2 linked regions of the Lacibacter sp. H407 genome follow. The protein of the gene in region 1 interacts with the protein of each later gene in a pairwise test. Links are inferred from orthologs where the notes say so. Each region holds a gene or a part of one and is shown in the gene's direction. Other genes may lie near its edges. The genes, in order: sucD and sucC.

The links.
Region 2: the proteins of sucD (region 1) and sucC interact in binary tests that used the Escherichia coli proteins (3 or more experiments, as listed by UniProt). The link is inferred for Lacibacter sp. H407 from one-to-one orthologs.

What each region holds. Positions count from the first base shown.
Region 1 is NZ_JBBKTU010000001.1:2,117,139-2,126,699, reverse strand. What follows is about bases 2,424-5,333. They hold sucD (succinate--CoA ligase subunit alpha), read left to right. Parts: upstream 2,424-3,397; coding sequence 3,398-4,270; downstream 4,271-5,333. Other genes in these bases: WG989_RS09170 (class I SAM-dependent DNA methyltransferase), read left to right, coding at 4,998-5,333; WG989_RS09175 (pentapeptide repeat-containing protein), read left to right, coding at 4,416-4,988; WG989_RS09185 (hypothetical protein), read left to right, coding at 2,662-3,066; WG989_RS09190 (DUF4198 domain-containing protein), read left to right, coding at 2,424-2,521. Also shown: WG989_RS09200 (MlaE family ABC transporter permease), read left to right, coding at 152-820; WG989_RS09195 (ABC transporter ATP-binding protein), read left to right, coding at 825-1,634; more of WG989_RS09190, read left to right, coding at 1,688-2,423; more of WG989_RS09170, read left to right, coding at 5,334-5,630; WG989_RS09165 (hypothetical protein), read left to right, coding at 5,647-6,195; WG989_RS09160 (proline and serine-rich protein 1 family protein), read right to left, coding at 6,266-7,021; WG989_RS09155 (alpha-2-macroglobulin family protein), read left to right, coding at 7,264-9,561. UniProt on the Escherichia coli protein: Succinyl-CoA synthetase functions in the citric acid cycle (TCA), coupling the hydrolysis of succinyl-CoA to the synthesis of either ATP or GTP and thus represents the only step of substrate-level phosphorylation in the TCA.
Region 2 is NZ_JBBKTU010000001.1:22,493-32,116, forward strand. The notes cover bases 2,725-5,697. They hold sucC (ADP-forming succinate--CoA ligase subunit beta), read left to right. Parts: upstream 2,725-3,591; coding sequence 3,592-4,803; downstream 4,804-5,697. Other genes in these bases: WG989_RS00135 (hypothetical protein), read right to left, coding at 2,725-3,285; WG989_RS00145 (hypothetical protein), read left to right, coding at 4,951-5,565; WG989_RS00150 (GNAT family N-acetyltransferase), read left to right, coding at 5,694-5,697. Outside these bases: WG989_RS00125 (putative porin), read right to left, coding at 1-1,674; WG989_RS00130 (purine-nucleoside phosphorylase), read right to left, coding at 1,745-2,566; more of WG989_RS00135, read right to left, coding at 2,572-2,724; more of WG989_RS00150, read left to right, coding at 5,698-6,182; WG989_RS00155 (SprT-like domain-containing protein), read right to left, coding at 6,243-6,869; WG989_RS00160 (hypothetical protein), read right to left, coding at 6,866-7,276; WG989_RS00165 (hypothetical protein), read right to left, coding at 7,273-7,512; WG989_RS00170 (bactofilin family protein), read right to left, coding at 7,490-7,930; WG989_RS00175 (hypothetical protein), read right to left, coding at 7,943-8,344; porW (type IX secretion system periplasmic lipoprotein PorW/SprE), read left to right, coding at 8,470-9,624. UniProt on the Escherichia coli protein: Succinyl-CoA synthetase functions in the citric acid cycle (TCA), coupling the hydrolysis of succinyl-CoA to the synthesis of either ATP or GTP and thus represents the only step of substrate-level phosphorylation in the TCA.

The sequences.
Region 1 (9,561 bases):
TGACTATTGACTATTGACTATTGACTATTGACTATTGACTATTGACTATTGACTATTGACTATTGACCATTGATATCACGCTATGGATTTTTTTACACACTTCGGCCGTTACCTTTTAATGATCAAAGGCATGTTTTCCAAACCGGAAAATATGCGCCTGTACTGGAAAGAGCTCATGCACCAATGCAACGAGATCGGTATCCGGTCGGTTGGTATTGTGGTCATCATTTCTGTATTTCTTGGAGCGGTAACAACGGTGCAAACGGCCTATCAGCTCATCACACCATTAATTCCAAAAACAGTTATTGCAGTAATTGTAAGAGATAATATCATTCTTGAATTAGCACCTACGCTTATTTGTGTGGTATTGGCAGGTGTTGTTGGTTCACGTATTGCTTCAGAGCTTGGCAACATGCGCATCAGCGAACAAATTGATGCGTTGGAAATTATGGGCATCAATACCAAAGCATACCTCATTATGCCAAAAATTATTGCCGCCTTATTGGTAGTTCCCTGTTTGGTTATTCTGGCGGCTGTGTTAGGTATCTGGGGTGGTAAAATGGCCGGCTCTATGTCGGGCATACTTCCTCCTGAAATTTATAACGATGGTTTGCTGGAAGATTTTATTCCATACAATGTATTTTTTGCGTTGAGTAAAACGTACACTTATGCGTTTATTATTTCCAGTATCCCGGCTTACTATGGTTATCATGTACAAGGTGGCTCATTGGAAATTGGAAGGGCCAGTACAAAATCAGTAATTGTAAGTTGTATTTTAATTTTATTGGCGGATTACGCATTGGCCGCTCTACTATTATAACAACATGATAGAGATCAAAAACATACACAAAGGCTTTGATGGCAAAACAGTAATTGAAGACGTATCAGCTTCGCTGGAAACGGGCAAATGCAATTTGATCATTGGCGCCAGCGGCAGCGGTAAAACGGTATTGATGAAATGTCTTGTTGGATTGTTTGAACCCGACAGTGGCGAAGTGTTGTACGATGGTGAAAGTATCACCAACATGAACGAAGAAGACAGGAAGCAATTACGTCAACAGATCGGCATGTTATTCCAGGGATCAGCATTATTTGATTCAATGACGGTGGAACAAAACGTAATGTTTCCGTTGGATATGTTCACCAAACTCAATCTCAAGCAGAAGCACGAAAAAGTAAATGAAGTGCTGGCAAGAGTAAACCTGACAGGCGCCAATGATAAATTTCCGGCAGAGATCAGTGGTGGTATGAAAAAGCGTGTAGGCATTGCACGTGCCATTGTATTGAATCCTAAGTTTTTGTTTTGTGATGAGCCGAACTCCGGTCTTGATCCCAAAACCTCGTTGGTCATTGATAAACTCATCAAAGAAATTACTATTGAATATGGCATGACGACGGTGGTGAATACACACGACATGAACAGTGTTATGGAAATTGGCGATAAAATTATTTTCATGCACAAGGGCCGTAAAGAATGGGAAGGCACCAACAAAGACATCATCTTCAGCAAGAATGAAGAATTGAATCAATTCATTTTTGCTTCCGACTTTTTACAGGATGCCAAAGACATGCGCATGCTCGAAGCCAAAGGAAAAATAAGCGACGACAGAGATATGGATAAACTGTTGAAGTAAACAGCCAAATCACTTGCGGGAGAGAAATAACAGAGCTTTTTTAATTGAATGATATGAAGTTAAAATACAAGCTTACTTATTTACTTATTTTACTTCTTCTTGCACCCGTACTTGCACATGAGTTTTGGCTGGAGCCGCAGCAATACATTTTTTCACGGGCCGAAGAGATCAATATCCGCTTCAGAGTTGGGGAAGCATTTACAGGCGACAACTGGAAAGGCAACCGTGATAAAGTGAATGAACTCAAATTATACTATGCCGATATTGTTGATGATCTGTCCGATGCATTAACGGAAGACGAAGGCGACTCACTTCAATTTTCCATACATGAAGAAGGAACGGCCATGGTTACGTTCAACAACATCAATTCGTTTATTGAACTGGAGGCAGAAAAATTCAATGCATACTTGGCTGAAGATGGTTTGCAATCAGCTATTGATTACCGTAAGCAACAAAACGAAACGGATTCCATGGGCCGTGAGTTATACCAACGTTCTGTAAAAACCATTGTGCAGGTTGGAACTTTAAAAACAGCCGTATATAAAAAGCAAACCAATCTACCGATCGATATTATTCCCCTCTCCCATCCCTATCAATTAAAAGATGGCGACACGCTCACTGTAAAAATTTTATTCAAAGGTGAGCCCTTGCAGAATACCAAAATCCGTACCTGGCATAAACTGCCAGGCACTGTAACCGATATTTCGATGATGAGTAATGAAAAAGGTGAGATCAGTTTTCCTGTAACTACAAGCGGCGAATGGATGGTAAGCTGTGTTACTATGATTCGCCTTACCGATGATCCCCATGCTCAATGGCAAAGCTATTGGGGAAGTGTAACCTGGGGTTATACAGGAAAGAATAAGAGTACGTCGGTGGCAAGATAATTTTTGATTGCAGATATGCGATTGTAGATTTTCAATGATCAAGCGTTTCAAATAGTCAATCAAGTTACTTTAACAAGCATTTACACTCCCAAATAAACCAATGGCATAAAGTATGAGGTGATATAAGAAACACTTTGCTTATGCTAAAACTATACGCTATACTTCTTTTAATTCTTAGCTCCTGTGCAACAAAGATCAGTTACGTTGGTGCAAAAACAAACCCGGTTGCTGCAACCGATGTATTCGTAACTGAAACGAATATTCAACGACCTTATAAAATAATGGGTAAGGGATTTGTAAAGCCTGGCAGCTTTGATCGAAACTTTGAAGAAACCATGCAGCGCAAATCAGTGAAGCAAGCAAAAAAGATTGGTGCAGATGCAGTGTTGTTTCTTGACTACGCTGTTCAACATCCTGTTGGAACAATCAGCTCAGTAATCAGAACCGATTCTATTGCCAATGGCAGTTATAGTGTTGGACAAACAACACTTGCCCCAACTATTTCATACGGATTTACAATTCTCTTTTTGAAGTATCTCGACTGAAATTACCGGATGACAGGAAGGCAAAAAAGCTTCAGCATAAAATGAGTTTTTATTCCAACCTTTCGGGGTTTAGATTTTTTTGTACCACATTTATGCTACCATCCCTTAGGGATTTTAAAACTTCGAAGATGTAACAGAAATCGCTGATCTATCTAATCTAATGCTGACGGGCTGCCGGATTGAAGCGGCACCGCAGCGAAGCGGAGGTATAGCGAAAAGCCGGAACAATTGTTCGTTTTTGTACTGCCGTTAAAAGCCCCAAATCTTACGGTTTAATTCCAAAATCCTAAAGCATCATCCCTTATCTTTGCGGCCTACTAAAGTATTTCACATGAGCATCCTCGTTAATAAAAATTCTAAAGTAATTGTGCAGGGTTTTACGGGAACAGAAGGCACGTTCCATGCAACACAAATGATCGAATACGGTACCAACCTCGTTGGTGGTGTTACACCGGGAAAAGGTGGTACAACCCATCTCGATCGTCCGGTGTTTAATACAGTAGAAGAAGCTGTACAAAAAGCAGGTGCGAATGTGAGTATCATTTTTGTACCACCGGCATTTGCTGCTGATGCAATTATGGAAGCTGCGAATGCAGGTATTGAACTGGTGGTTTGTATTACGGAAGGTATTCCCGTGCAGGACATGGTGAAAGCAAAAAACTATTTAGTTGGAACGAATACACGTTTGATCGGGCCAAACTGTCCGGGTGTAATTACAGCTGGTGAATGTAAAGTAGGTATCATGCCGGGCTTTGTATTTATCCCTGGCCGTATTGGTATTGTATCAAAAAGCGGAACGCTTACTTACGAAGCTGCTGACCAGGTTGCAAAAGCCGGCTTGGGCGTGAGCACTGCGGTTGGTATTGGTGGTGATCCTATCATTGGCACTACCACCAAAGAAGCATTGGAATTATTTATGAACGATGAGAATACAGATGCAGTTGTAATGATCGGTGAAATTGGTGGTGGTATGGAAGCTGAAGCTGCACGTTGGTACAAAGAGAATGCAAAGAAACCGGTTGTTGGTTTTATTGCCGGACAAACAGCGCCTCCCGGTCGTCGTATGGGACATGCGGGTGCAATCATTGGTGGTGCTGAAGATACGGCTGCTGCAAAAATGCAGATCATGACGGAGTGTGGTATTCATGTAGTAGCAAGTCCTGCTGACATTGGTAAAACAATGGCGGCGGTGTTGAAGAAATAATCGGAAGCAGATGTGTTTGTTCACCAGCAAGGTAACTGACACATAAGTATATTTTATAGCCCCGCAATGCGGGGCTTCTTTTTAGTAGTAACAGCACTGAGACAGACCTGAAAAGAGAACGATAAACTTTTATTACTTTAGTTTCATGGAAAGAGCGTACGAAGAAGACAAGCAGTTTGAAGGCGTTGATTATACCATCAAAAAATTACCCGTTGGTGATTACGAGAACTGCCACTTTACCAATTGCAATTTTGCAGAAACCGATCTTTCAAAGATCACCTTCATCGATTGTGTATTTGATAACTGCAACCTGAGCGCAGCAAATATCAACGGTACTTCTTTCCAGGAAACAAAATTTGTGAATTGCAAATTACTGGGATTGCATTTTGAAAACTGTAACAGCTTTTTGTTTACGGTACAGTTCGATCATTGCCTGCTCAACCTGTCGGGATTTTTTAAAATGAATTTGAAAGCATTTCAATTTATCCATTGCAGTTTACAGGAAGTTGATTTTACAGAAGCTGATCTTTCAGGTGCAGTTTTTCATGAATGTAATTTATTGGGAGCCATGTTTGACCAAACCAATCTTGAAAAAGCCGATCTGCGAACCGCCATTAATTTCTCTATCGACCCAGAACTAAACAAACTGAAAAAAGCAAAGTTTTCAATGACAGGATTGATCGGCCTGTTACACAAGTATGATCTTACAGTTTCATAAATCATTTATATGAACGAAGTACAACAAGCCTACAACAGTTGGGCGCAACAATACGACAGTAACGAAAATAAAACACGTGATCTGGAAGCAAAATCATTGCGGGAGACGTTAGCACCGCTCACATTTGCACATTGTTTGGAAATTGGTTGCGGCACCGGCAAGAATACGGTATGGCTTTTAGAAAAAGCAGCAACTGTTACGGCTGTTGATTTGAGTGAAGAAATGCTGAGCAAAGCAAAAGAGAAGATTACCGGATCTAATGTCAGCTTCGTACAGGCTGATATTATGCAGCCATGGACATTCGCCACCAAAGCCTACGATCTGGTTGGCTTTAGTTTGATTTTAGAGCATATCGAAGAACTGCAACCGGTGTTTGCAAAAGTTGCTGCTGTGTTGAAATCCGGCGGTTATCTCTACATCAGCGAATTGCACCCTTTCAAACAATACAACGGCAGTAAAGCAAGATTTGAAACAGCCAATGGAACACAGGTTGTAACCTGCTTTAATCATCACATTAGCGATTTTATAAATGCCGCAAAAACAACAGGTTTCGAATTAATTACACTTACAGAATATTTTGATGATGTTGACTCTAATAATCTTCCAAGATTGCTGACATTACTCTTTACCAAAAAACCTTAGCTGCAAAGGCTTGAATTTGGCAAAAATAATTTCTATCTTTTATAAAACTATTTCAATGCCACGGCTCCTGCTCATTCTTACATGTACTCTTCTGCTTCATTCAGCAACCCAAGCACAAACTTTCTGCTACTCGTCTTCTTTAATTGTAACTGAGCCTGTGAATGGCATGATTAAACAGCCACAATTAAAAAAACCGACATTCAAAGAGGTTCTTCTTAAAAAAATACTAGACCGTAAAATCAGGAAAGCAGCAGATGACGACAAAGCAAAACGTTTGGTTAACAAACTTGGCATCATGTCGCTGGTAGCAAGCATAGCGGCACCTCTTATACTAATCCTTTTGTGGGCTATCGGAAATTATGCGATCGTTCAGGTACTATTTATTCTTGCATTGGCCCTCATGGTCACTGCAACCATAACAGGAATCATCAGTCTTTTAAAAAGAAAAAAACTTGCCGATAAAAAAGGCACTCACAATATTCCGGCTATTCTGGGTATTATTTTTGGTGGAGGTTTGCTTCTGCTGCTTATTCTCATAGCAGCAACTTTTTCATTCAACTATTAAATAAGAAATCCCCCGGAATTGCCAGGGGATTCTTGTAATAGATGCTTCTGCTTAGTAAGTTTCAACAGGGTTAATCTCTGTACGTAGAAATATATCGTGTAAGTTCTGTTTTGCTGCTTCCGAAGTTAAAGACGTCGTTCACTACAAAATAGTTGCCTCTGTCGGAAGTATATCTGTAAGCGAACTTTGCCAACTCTAATCTTGCATTTTCAAAGCTGATGAGATAAGCCAGTTCACGCACCTGTTGTGCTGTAACACGGTTGTTGGGCAATATTGACCGCAGCAGATCCATTTTGTTTTTATCGAAGCTTTCACGTTCAATAGATTGTTTCAGCTGTTGAAAACGTTCATAGTTCATCGGTTGTCCCCAACTGTTGTTGTTGTCACGATTCCAATTATCATTGTCCCTGTTCCAGTTATCATTGTTACGATCGTTGTTCCAGTCATTGTCGCTCCAGGTATCATCATAACGATTATCCATGCGTTGCTCATCTGTAAATACTTTACCGAAACGGTTGATCACAATATCGGTATGTGTTCCCCTGCGGAGATTCACATTGCCGTTGTAGATCATTTCATCACGGTTGTTTCTGAATACACCTCGTCCTTGCTTTTGATTGATCCTGTAGATCTGGATGCGGTGATTACCCGGGCTGAGATTGCTGATACGGTACTCTTTGTTGGCCTGTTGTACCTGACGTCCATCGATCAGTACCCGGATGGGTGTGTTGCTCATGCTGGAAATACTCAACCTTGCTTCGTTGAGGTTGGCAAATGTTGCAGCACTTAAAAAGAGAAGAGAAATGAGGGTAAAAATTTTCTTCATAGAAACCTCCTTTGTTTTATTTAACTGATAGATGCCAAACAAAATGCCACGGCAATAAAAAAGCTGATAAAGATTCGTTAAAGGATTTTTGGTATCGGGACATCGCAGACGTCAGATACCTTGATTGGTGTACGTTAAAATGTCTGACGTCTTCGACGTCCTGACACTTCTTTATGCAATAACCTGTTTCTTTGCATCAAAGCATCACAGTAATTTTTTACCTTACATAAAATGAAACGCACATGTTGCTGAAACGTATTTTACTTGTTAACCTTTTTCTACTTTCATTCACAAGCATGTTACAGGCTCAAAATAAGTTCAACTATACAGCTGCCTGGAAAAAGGTAGATGATCTTGTTACAAAAAAAGGATTGACCGAGTCTGCATTGAAAGATGTGCAGCTGATCTATACTGCTGCAAAAAAGGAGAAGAACAACGGACAATTATTAAAAGCACTTCTCTTTCGTTTAAGTCTCCAACAAATGAAAGAAGAAGATGCAGATATCAAAACCATCAACGACATTGAAAAAGAAATCAGCACTGCTGCTGAACCGTTGAAATCAGTGCTCACCAATTATGCAGCAGAAGCATACTGGCAATACTTTCAGAATAACCGCTGGAAATTTTACGACCGCACCAATACTGTTGGTTATAAAAAAGACGATGTAAGCACATGGACCATTGATGATCTGCATAAAAAGATCAGCAGCTACTATCTTGCTTCGCTTCAAAACAAAAAAATCTTACAACAAACCAGGCTGGATGCATACGAGCCCGTGATCAACAAAGGCAATGCACGTCACCTGCGACCAACTTTATATGATCTCCTCGCACACCGTGCCATTGATTATTTTCAAAACGATGAACGCAGCATTACAAAACCTGCTGAAGCATTTGAATTGAATATGGCAGCAGCATACGATCCTGCTGCAGATTTTGTAACACGCAAATTTCCAACGAGCGATTCCATGTCGCTTACACAAAAGGCTTTACTGCTTTACCAGGAACTGATTCGCTTTCATCTCACTGATAAAAAAGCAGATGCCTTGATGGATGTTGACTTGTTGCGTTTGCAATTTGTACACCGCTATTCAACCCATGAAAATAAAACAGCGTTGTACAGGATGTCGTTGAATCATTTGCTTCATCAATACAATCAGCAACCCATCGTTTCGCAAGCTGCTTTTTTGCTGGCAAGAGACTATGCTGATTATGCTGCTACGTACGATTTTAAAAAACATAAAACAAACGATTCACTCAACCCACGCTATTATTATCAAAAGGCTATTGCGATCTGCAAACAGGTAATTGCACAAACTACTTTAACGGAAGGCAGAGCAAACTGTAACAACCTGTTACAGGAAATCGAATCAAAATCAATTTCTGTTACATCTGAAAAAGTAAATATTCCTAATAAACCTTTCCGCTCCTTGTTGCAATACCGCAACACTCCAAAAGCATGGTTTCGCATCATAAAGATTGATCCGAAAGCGTGGACCGATATGGAGAACCAACGTTGGGAAGATGCGTATTGGAAAAAATTAACCGCTTTACAACCTGCAACTTCATTCGCTTACAATCTGCCCGCAACAGACGATCTGCAAACTCATAGCACCGAAATAAAAGTAAACAGTTTACCGGTTGGCAGCTATTTGTTATTGGTGAGTGCTGATGAAAAATTCACACTTTCCAAAAATGTATTGGCGGTGCAGTTTTTTCATGTGAGCAATATTGCATGGATGAATAATGGAAATGCATTTTTTGTAGTGAATCGTGAAAGCGGTCAACCATTGCCGAAAGCCAACATCACATTGTGGGAGCAATCGTACAACTATGACCAGCGGAAAAATGTGGCGGTGAAAGCAGACAGCTATTCAACTGATGCCAATGGATTTTTCCGCATAACAAAAGCACCGGACAAAAATGCATACAACCGAACGATTGAAGTGACGTATCAAAATGATCAGCTTCATCTCGACGACCGTGCATACGCTTACGTGTATCGTGGTGAAAAAGAACCCATTGATGAAACAAAAACACGCCGTACATTTTTCTTTACAGATCGTTCGATTTACCGTCCCGGTCAAACATTGTACTTCAAAGGAATTGTTACAGCAAAAGATGCTGCAACCGGAAAACCTAAAACGGTTGTTGGTTTAAAAACAACGATTACACTGTATGATGCCAATCATCAGAAAGTTGATTCCATCAACGTAAGCAGCAGTGAGTATGGTTCTTATTCGGGAACCTTTGTATTACCTGTTGGCCGCATGACCGGTACTTATTATTTACAGGAATCTGCAACAGGTGGCTCAGTATATGTTTCAGTAGAAGAATATAAGCGACCGAAATTTTTTGTAGAATATCAACCCATCAAACAAAGCTTCCGTGTAAACGATCAAATTGTTGTTACCGGAAATGCAAAAGCCTATGCAGGCAATAATGTAGATGGCGCAAAAGTAAAATACCGTGTTGTTCGTCAGCCCCGACTCTTGTATCCATGGCTTAGCTGGAAATGGGGATGGCCGGTGATGCAGGAA
Region 2 (9,624 bases), 2.1 Mb from region 1 along the record:
AAGCGGCAGGTTTACCGGAGCATTGGCAGTTGCCTGTTGTACGTGCACTTCGGTGTACCAATTCCAATGCTTCCATAAACGGAATTGTTTTTCCAGTTGCAATTGAAGCACATTAAATAAGGTTGCTTCCTGTTCTGCCTGCGTGTAGTCTTTGAAATAGATATAATTGGATGCAAGAAAATAGTTGGCGCCTAACTTCAATCGCTGCTGCGGCAGCTCGTATGTGGCAGAAGCAATGGTTGTATTTTCCTTTCCAAAGCTGGTGTTACCCAAATTGAATTTTTTAAAGTTGCTTCTGTCGTCATGAATAAACGAAGGTGTGCGACTCACATTCCGGAATCCCAATGAAAGATAACCGAGCTTCTGCCCAATCAATCGTTTCAACGAAGCTATTACACTATAATCGCCACTATTGAAACCAGCCATGTATAATGTACCCGCCAGTTCCATATCCCATTTTTTATTTTTTGTTTTATTGCGATACTCCCCATTCAAATAAATATTGGTGAACGATGGCTCATTGCTGCCAAAATCGGCTTCCAAAAATTGATAACCGGCTGCTGCCTTAATAAATTGCTGTTGATTTTTGATATCAGGAAACGAATAAATAGCCGCTTCATTCGTCAATGTTTGCCAATAGTCCTTGATACCAAAAGTTGCCGGCAACCCTGATAAGCCATACAATAATTTATACCCTGCAGTGTCAACCCTCGTATCAAGGTATTGCAATGAATAGCGATCAAACTGCATGGTATGTTGAAACCGGAAGCGGGGATAAAAGAAATACACCACACTTGAATCGGTAACAACCGAATCTTTCTTGCCAAGATCATAATGATGACGTACTAAAAAATTTGTAACCGTATAGCGATTACCGGTATTAATTGTATTACTCAAAAAATTTGATCGAACGGGCTCAACGCCACCTAAGTTGGTAGGGATACTGAAACGCTCAGAAAAAAAAGGGAGACTGTCTAAAAACCTCGTGCTTTGGATACCACCATTTTCAGTTGCACCAATTCGATTATTCGCAGCAATAAAATAAACTGTGTACCGCCGTTTTGGCGAGGTGTACCAGGTATTGAAATTGAGATTGGTATGACTGTTTTTCTGATTGCGGAAAATGCCGGGCGAATTAATAAGTTTAAAATTGAACGCAAAATTCCAGTTGTAACGGATGTTTTGTGTATGCAACACACCAATATTCTGTTCATTGTTTGGACCAAGCACATAATCAAGCTGGGTGTAAGGCCTTGTAGTATTGTAGAATTTCAGTTGCTCCACCTTCGAAATGTATTCGTCGTAGGCATGGAATCCATGATCCCATCCGGCTTTCATAGTAGGCGAAAACAACAAAGAGCGTGTAGCACCTCCCGTATTCCCCAGCACAATATTCGACCAGGGAACGTGCCAGCGTTTACTGAAATCGTTTACAGATGAATCAAGGGAATAAAAGCGGGCCGTGTCTAAATAACGGTAAATCAGCGTGAGTGAATCTTCCAGTCCGGTACGGTGCAGGAGCGAATCTTTGAAAGGACCACCGCCTCCACCACCGCCGCCGCCCATTCTGCTACCACCTAATAAGGCTCCGCCGGGCATCCGTTGTAACGGGTTTTGCGCCTGCACAGCATACGATGAAATGATGAGAAAAAATAACAGCAGTAAACGGGTCATAGATGAAAAAAGGGCTTTACCGGCCCGTGCAAAAATAAACGAATTGAATGGCCACTTTACTAAAAGCAACTTAAAGTTCAAGAATTAACTGTTTCACAATTGCCGTCATTTTTGGCTCCGCTTCTTTTGCTGCCTGTAATACTTCTTCATGGGTGATGATATTTTCTTCTTCACGAATACCAATATCAGTGATCACACTCATGGCAAAAACAGGAATGCTCATGTGAATAGCCGCAATTACTTCGGCAACCGTGCTCATGCCCACTGCATCGCCGCCGAGCATCTGGATCATTTTATATTCGCTGCGTGTTTCAAACGTGGGACCTGTTACACCACAATACACACCTTCTTTTACATCAATGTTCATGCTGGCTGCAATCGCTTTTGCTTTTTTAATGAAGTCTTTTTTGTAAGGTTCACTCATATCAGGAAAGCGTGGGCCAAGTTCACTCATGTTTTTACCGATAAGCGGATTGGGTGTAAGCTGACTGATATGATCTTTGATGATCATGAGATCACCTACTTTGAAGGCTGTATTAACACCACCTGCTGCATTGCTGATCACCAATGACTGCACACCTAAGTATTTCATTACCCGGATGGGATATACCACTTCTCCGATCGAATAACCTTCATAGTAATGAAAACGACCAGCCATTACCACTACATTTTTATTCCCCAGTTTGCCAAATACCAACTTGCCTTTATGTCCTTCCACTGTTGATACCGGAAAATGCGGTATCTCATTATAGCTGATCTCTTTTTCAATTTGCAGTTCATCGGTAAAATGACCGAGGCCGCTGCCCAACACCACACCTACTGTTGATTCATCTGCATACTGGCTTCGGATATACGCCACCGTTTCGTTGATCTTATTCAATAACTCTCCCATTTCTTTCATTTTTGTAAGGCGGCAAATATATTGCTTTCGTACGGGTATCGTATAAAGGAAAATGAAGATTCATCCGTAAGCAAACGGAATAAGAGCGGGTGGTTTGCCAGTTCAGTATAGTGCATCCATTTTCCGTTTACTTTGATGCGCTCATAAATTAACCGGATGCCGTGACTGTAATCAACATACCAGTTGACATGTCCGGTATAAACAGGTTGGATGGGTTTGCCTGTTGAATAATGCCAGCCATAGATCGCTACTTTATTTTGTTTCCCTGCAGGTTTTAATTGTTCGGTAAGTACCACATCTTTTTTAATACCTGCAATCAATCCTTTCCGCAACGTTCGTTGTCCTTCAATGATGAGATGATGCTGATACATGGTAGGTGTACTGTCACGAAAAGCAAACATAGGCACCGGTTCTATTTTTACGTTTGCAGCTTTGTAAATGTCATCCACCAATTTCTTTGTTGGCAGGAAGCAATGAAAAGTGTCAGCCATTAACTGGGCCGACATGGGCGTTAAAGGAATCCTTGCCCAATCATCGTTTGTTCCCACACTTAAGTAGTCAGGTGCTACGTACAGAACGGCCGTAATTTTTTTATTGCTTGTCGAATCGGTGATGCTGATTGAAACAGAAACAAACGTTCGCAAAAAATCGGGCATGTTGCCGGCAAGCAATTCAGCAATCGCAAAGGAATCACGTTGCTTCCAATTCATTGTTGTTGCCTGTTGAAAAAACGCAGAACCCTTTACAGCGTTGATTTTTCGTTGAGCGATCACAAGCTTTTGATTGCCTTTGCAAGCACAGAAAAGAATGATTAAAAACAATATAAAAAGCCGGTTCATGACAGTAAGATAAAGAATTGGCACGATCGATCACATGCCGATTAGTATTCCCGAACCATGAACGGATTGCGACGCAACAGGCGATGCTCAAAGAGATGAAGCCGGTATCATAAAACGCTTCATGTTCTGTCTTATTCCCACCTGTTCTTTCCTTATCTTCGCCGAAATTTTTTGCATATGAACCTCCACGAATATCAAGCCAAGGAATTATTGAAGAAATACAATGTTCCGGTGCAGGAAGGATTTGCCTGCAGCACAGTACATGAAGCCGAAGAAGCGTATCGCCAGATCAAGAACCAAAGCGGCAGCAGCTTTGCAGTTGTAAAAGCGCAAATTCATGCGGGTGGCCGTGGTAAGGGAACTGTGAAAGAAACCGGTATGAATGGTGTGAAAGTTGCAAAAAATATTGACCAGATCACTGAGTTTGCAAAAGGTATTTTGGGTGGCACATTGGTAACCATTCAAACAGGACCTGCCGGTAAAGTGGTAAACAAGATCCTTGTTGCACAGGATATGTATTACGATGGACCAACAGAGCGTAAAGAATTTTATCTCTCTATTCTCCTCGATCGTACAAAAAAACAAAACGTGATCATGTACAGTACCGAGGGCGGTATGAACATTGAAGATGTTGCACATGACACTCCCGAAAAAATATTTAAAGAGTGGGTTAACCCGGGCGGACCATTACAAGCGTTCCAGGCAAGAAAGATCGCTTTCAATCTTGGTTTGAGTGGTGAAGCGTTTAAGAACTGTGTAAAGTTTGTAACGAATCTTTACAATGCATACGTTGGATTGGATTGTGGTATGCTTGAAATTAATCCGCTGTTCAAAGCAGCCGATAACAAGATCATTGCAGTGGATTGCAAAATGAACATTGATGATAATGCGTTGATGCGTCATCCTGATGTTGCCAACATGCGTGATACAACTGAAGAAGACCCTACAGAAGTAGAAGCAGGCAACCACAACCTCAACTTTATTAAGCTTGATGGTAACGTAGGTTGTATGGTGAACGGTGCGGGTTTGGCAATGGCTACCATGGATATGATCCAGTTGAGTGGTGGACAACCGGCAAACTTCCTCGACGTAGGTGGCACTGCCAATGCACAAACTGTTGAAGCAGGTTTCAAGATCATTTTAAAAGATCCAAACGTAAAAGCAATTCTCATCAACATCTTTGGTGGTATTGTTCGTTGCGATCGTGTTGCTGCAGGTGTAATTGAAGCGTACAAAACAATTGGTAATATTCCTGTTCCCATCATCGTACGTTTACAAGGTACAAATGCTGAAGAAGCAAAGAAGCTGATCGATGAAAGCGGATTGAAAGTACAAAGTGCTATTCAGTTAAGCGAAGCAGCTGCATTGGTAAAACAAGCAGTAGCATAAGTCCAAGTAAAAATAAACAGCCAATGCCATACGATTTCCGTGTGGCATTCGTTTTTATACCTTGTGAATAGTTTAACCATTCACTTTGCCTGGTCGGCTTGCTTTTTGAACCGATTCAGCAATTGTAAACCATCAACCAATTATCACATGAAAGGACTACTCCGTAACAGTTTTGTTTTACTTGTTAGCTTCATTACAATTCAGTCAGCTTCTGCACAACTTCGTTTCGAAACACAACATCATTTCAAACCATTTGAAGTATTGCTTGATGCAGGTTATGCCCGTCCCGCAGGAAAAGGTGCGAAGGCAGGTGTATTGCTGGCATTGGAACCACGTTTCAATGCATTGGATCGCATAACAGTTGGCTTGCGGATGGAAGCAACAGCAATGGCCCGTGGCTATGCAGGCGTAAGCGGAACGAATCCAAATGCAAATGGCGAAGCAGGTGTTGGTATTTCCTTTGTTCCAACGGCTGAATATTATTTTGCAAACCGAACCGTTCGCCCATTCATAGGTGGTGGCGCCGGTATTTATAATTTCCTGAGTATTGAAGCCGACAGTCAAAACGGAGGGACCTTTTCTATTCCAGCATCTACAAAATTTGGCGGCATGGCAAGAGCAGGTATTGAAGTATGGCATTTCCGTGCAGCAGTTGAATATAACTTTGTTGCAAAGACAGGCGATATCAATAACAATTACCTCGGTATAAAAATCGGCATCATCTTAGGTGGTGGACAATATTCGTTAGAAGATACTTATTAGAAAAGCTGCCAGCTATTCGCTACTTGCCCCTCGCAAATACAAAAACACAAAGGAAGAAAAGAAGTTTACTTTTCTTCCTTTGTGTTTTTGTGTATTTGTGGGAAACAAAATCGTTTTAGCTTTGACGTATGCACCCAAGTATTACAATCCGCACAATTCAACCTTCCGATAATGCAGCACTGGCTGTAATTGTCCGCACATCCTTAGCAGAGTTTGGTGCCAACAAACCCGGCACTGTGTATTACGATCCTACAACCGATGCGTTGTATGAACTGTTTCAAACCAAAGGGAGTGTTTATTTTGTTGCAGAAGAAGAAGATAAGCTGTTAGGTGGTGGTGGCATTTACCCAACTGAAGGATTACCGACGAAAACCTGTGAATTGGTAAAAATGTACCTGCACAAAGATGCACGTGGAAAGGGATTGGGAAAGCGAATGATCGAACAATGTTTGACCTGGGCGAAAGATAACGGTTACGAACAAGTGTATTTAGAAACCATGCCGGAGTTGAAGCAAGCATTAAAAGTGTATGAACTTTTCGGATTTGAATATTTAGATGGACCGATGGGCAACAGCGGACATTTTGGATGTGATCGATGGATGTTGAAGAAATTGTGAGTATGAATAACGTGTTGTTTTACTATTCGTCAGATGTTGGCGTCAGACGAGCGTCACTCATCATTCATCCCTCATCACCTCCACCTCATACACCCCACTAAACAAATAAACCGCTCCACTCTTCACATCAATTGCTTTATGCCGTTTGCGTAGTTTTTCTTTTTTCTGAAATACACGACCGTCTTTTGTTTTGAAGAGCTGATCGTGTTGCAATTGTTCAACCAATACTTCTCCCTGCTTGCGTACATCATAGTTTTTGAGTACACGCATCAAATGTTCTTCACCACAACTGGTAGCCGATGGATTTTGTAATGATTTCATCAATGCCTTTTCAATATCAGCCGGAAAAATTTTCTTTAATAGAAACTGTGCAAGTATTTTTCCATATTCATGTTTCCATTCTTTGCCATGTGCCGCAATACGATGTCCGAAATTTTCAAATGCCAGCAAGTGTGCTATTTCATGTAACAGCGTTACTAAGAAAGAATATTTATTGAGATTTCCGTTTACACTGATGCGGTGATTTTTCTGATTGATCGCATGCCGGTAATCGCCGAGTATACTGTTCCGTTCCCGTGTAATGGTTAAATGAATTTTATATTGGTGGAGATAGTCCAGCACCGGTTCAACCGAACCTTCCGGTAAATAGGCAGCCAATGCATGTAGCGGAACTTCCTTTTTACTCATCGCTTTTTCTCGTCTTGTTTCTGCTTCAACAAACGAAACACCATCCGCACTTCCATAAACGAATACACAAAATACAAGGCCATACAAACATACAATGCCGGCTTATTGATATTTGGTTTAGCGATCAGTGCATAGATCACCACCGCTGCTGCACAAATGAGCATCTTGATCATAAGTGCGCCATACACACTTCTGAAAAACACCTGGATGTTTTTATGTAAAAAACCTTTTATGTGGAAGTAGAGCGAAGTAATGGTCACAAGAAATAAAATCAGGTTACCTGCCATCAGCACATTAAAACTAAGTCCGTATTTCGTAAGCCAGTTTTGGCCCAACAGATACAAACTACTCAGCGCAACAAAAAGCCCCAAAATAGGCAAATACAATTTCTGATTTTGATTCTTCATTTCCTTGCAGATGTGTCTTTATAAATCCGGTAAAAGATGGCGCTGAGCACCACTACCGGTAACAACCATGCAAGTAAAGGAAAATTCAGCTTCAACCAGCCATCTGCTTTTAAACCTGCGAAAACAGCAAGTCCCAAGGCAGCAATTAATTGAAAAGCCAACCCGGCATATTGTGCCAGGTAAGCTCTGTTACTTTTTGTTGGCTTGGACGATTTATTGGTCGTTGGCTGCGGCATTCAGGGATGATTCTTTGCTGATCTCCAGTACACTGGCAAGCGGCGCATTGGAAACGGCAGCAGCACCCATATGGCATTCGCCATTGAACGAAGCGGTAGCATCTACCTGTAACTGACCGGCATAAATATTACCGTTGATCTGGCAGCTGCCTTTCAGGTACAATAGTTCGGTTACCTTGATGGTGCCATCGATCTGGCCCAGCACATCGGCTTGCTGTGCAATAACATCGCCATAAATTTTGCCCGATGGACCTACTAACACTTTGGAAGACGTGGTAAGGTTACCTTTCAGCACGCCATCCACCCGGATGTCGCCTTTGCTTTCAATATTTCCTTTGATTTCGGTACCTGATGCAACAATTGTTGCTAAACCTGTGGAGGCTTCTTTTTCCTGGGAACTGGATTTACTGTTGAACATATGCAGTGGTTTTTATTGCGTTGAACGTTCTACTTCCGGCATTTTCAGGGTGGTTGTATCCATCGCTGTGGTTTTTACATCGCCCGATAACACCTTTTTCAGATTGTCAAGATACTGATCTTTGTATAACATCGACCGCTCCAAAGAGTCAATTTTTGTTTTATAGAAGATCAATTCCTTCCGCTGACTTTGTGAACCATAGCCCGGTAAATAATATTTCAGGTTGGTAAACGTGATCAGCGCTACAGTCAATCCCACCAACAATACAAAAATGGTGCTAAGAGTGATGTAAACGCTCAATCTGGATAATTTAAACGTTACCACTTCCTCATACGTATCATCATTCATCACCACCAACCGGTAGCGATTCCGTAAGCGCTTCAGTGTACTTTCTGCATCAATTCGTTTTGCCATACTATAAATGAGGTCTAAATTTAGCGTTTAAGAGGGGTAAAAAAATAATTTCTTCCTGATTTTACCTTTAATTAAAATATTTTTGACCGTATTGAGTTAATTAAGAAAAACGACCCAACGCCTGCATGCAGCCAATTATTGTTTCTAAATTCAACCGGATACTGATTATTCTACTGCTGGGCTGCATTTCTGCATCGGCACAACCGGATTTTACTCTTCCGTTAGTAAAACCCGTAAAATACGAGAACAAAGTATTGGGATCGGAAAAAACCGACGACAAAAAATTCACACTGCCCCGCCGTCTCTATCAGAGCATGGTAACAGAATATAATTTTCATTACAACGCTGTTAATAAGATCAACGCCATCCTCGAAAAAGCAAAACTGAGCCATCGGGACGATTACACACAACTCCTGCCCTTTTATAACTACTCAACTGATTTTACCGCTGCCGATTCGATGGAATTGGATTCGGTGATCTTGAAAGCAACAGCCGGTATTGTGTTGCACGATCTGCGCAACAGCTATATCGATAACATGTATCTGCTCATCGGTCAAAGTTATTTTTACTGGCAGAAATTCGATTCGGCCTACCGCATTTTTCAATTTATTAATTACAACTTCTTCCCAAAAGATAAGGACGAATATATTATTGTGGTGGGTTCCAACGATCGCTCCACAAAAGGTGATCTCAATATTGCAACAAAAGAAAAGAACGGCATTGTACACAAAGCATTCTCTCATCAGCCAAGCCGGAACGATGCATTGATATGGCTCACCAGAACCTATGCAGAAGACAATCTGTATCCGGAAGCCTATAGTTTGATCAACCTGCTGAAAAAAGATCCCCTGTTTCCAAAACGATTGCATGGTAAGTTGAATGAAGTACAGGCGTATACGTTTTACAAACAGGAACAATGGGACAGCACAGCATTTTATTTGAAAGATGCGTTGGGTGAAGCAGCCGATAAAACAGAACTGGCACGTTGGGAATATTTACTGGCACAGTTGTATGCAAAAACCAATCAACCGGAATTGGCCTCTTCTTTTTTCAACAAAGCAAAATCGCACACTACTGATCCTGTATTATATATCCATGCCCGTATTTATGAAGCACAATTATTACGGAAAGAAGGTGGTGATGCAGTAACTGAAACATTGGCCGATCTGCTAAAGCTGTCACGCAAAGAACGGTTTGATGGATACGAAGATGTATTGTTCTATGCGGCAGCCGATATGGCCTTGCAGAAAGGCGATACAACACAAGCTATCACATTATTG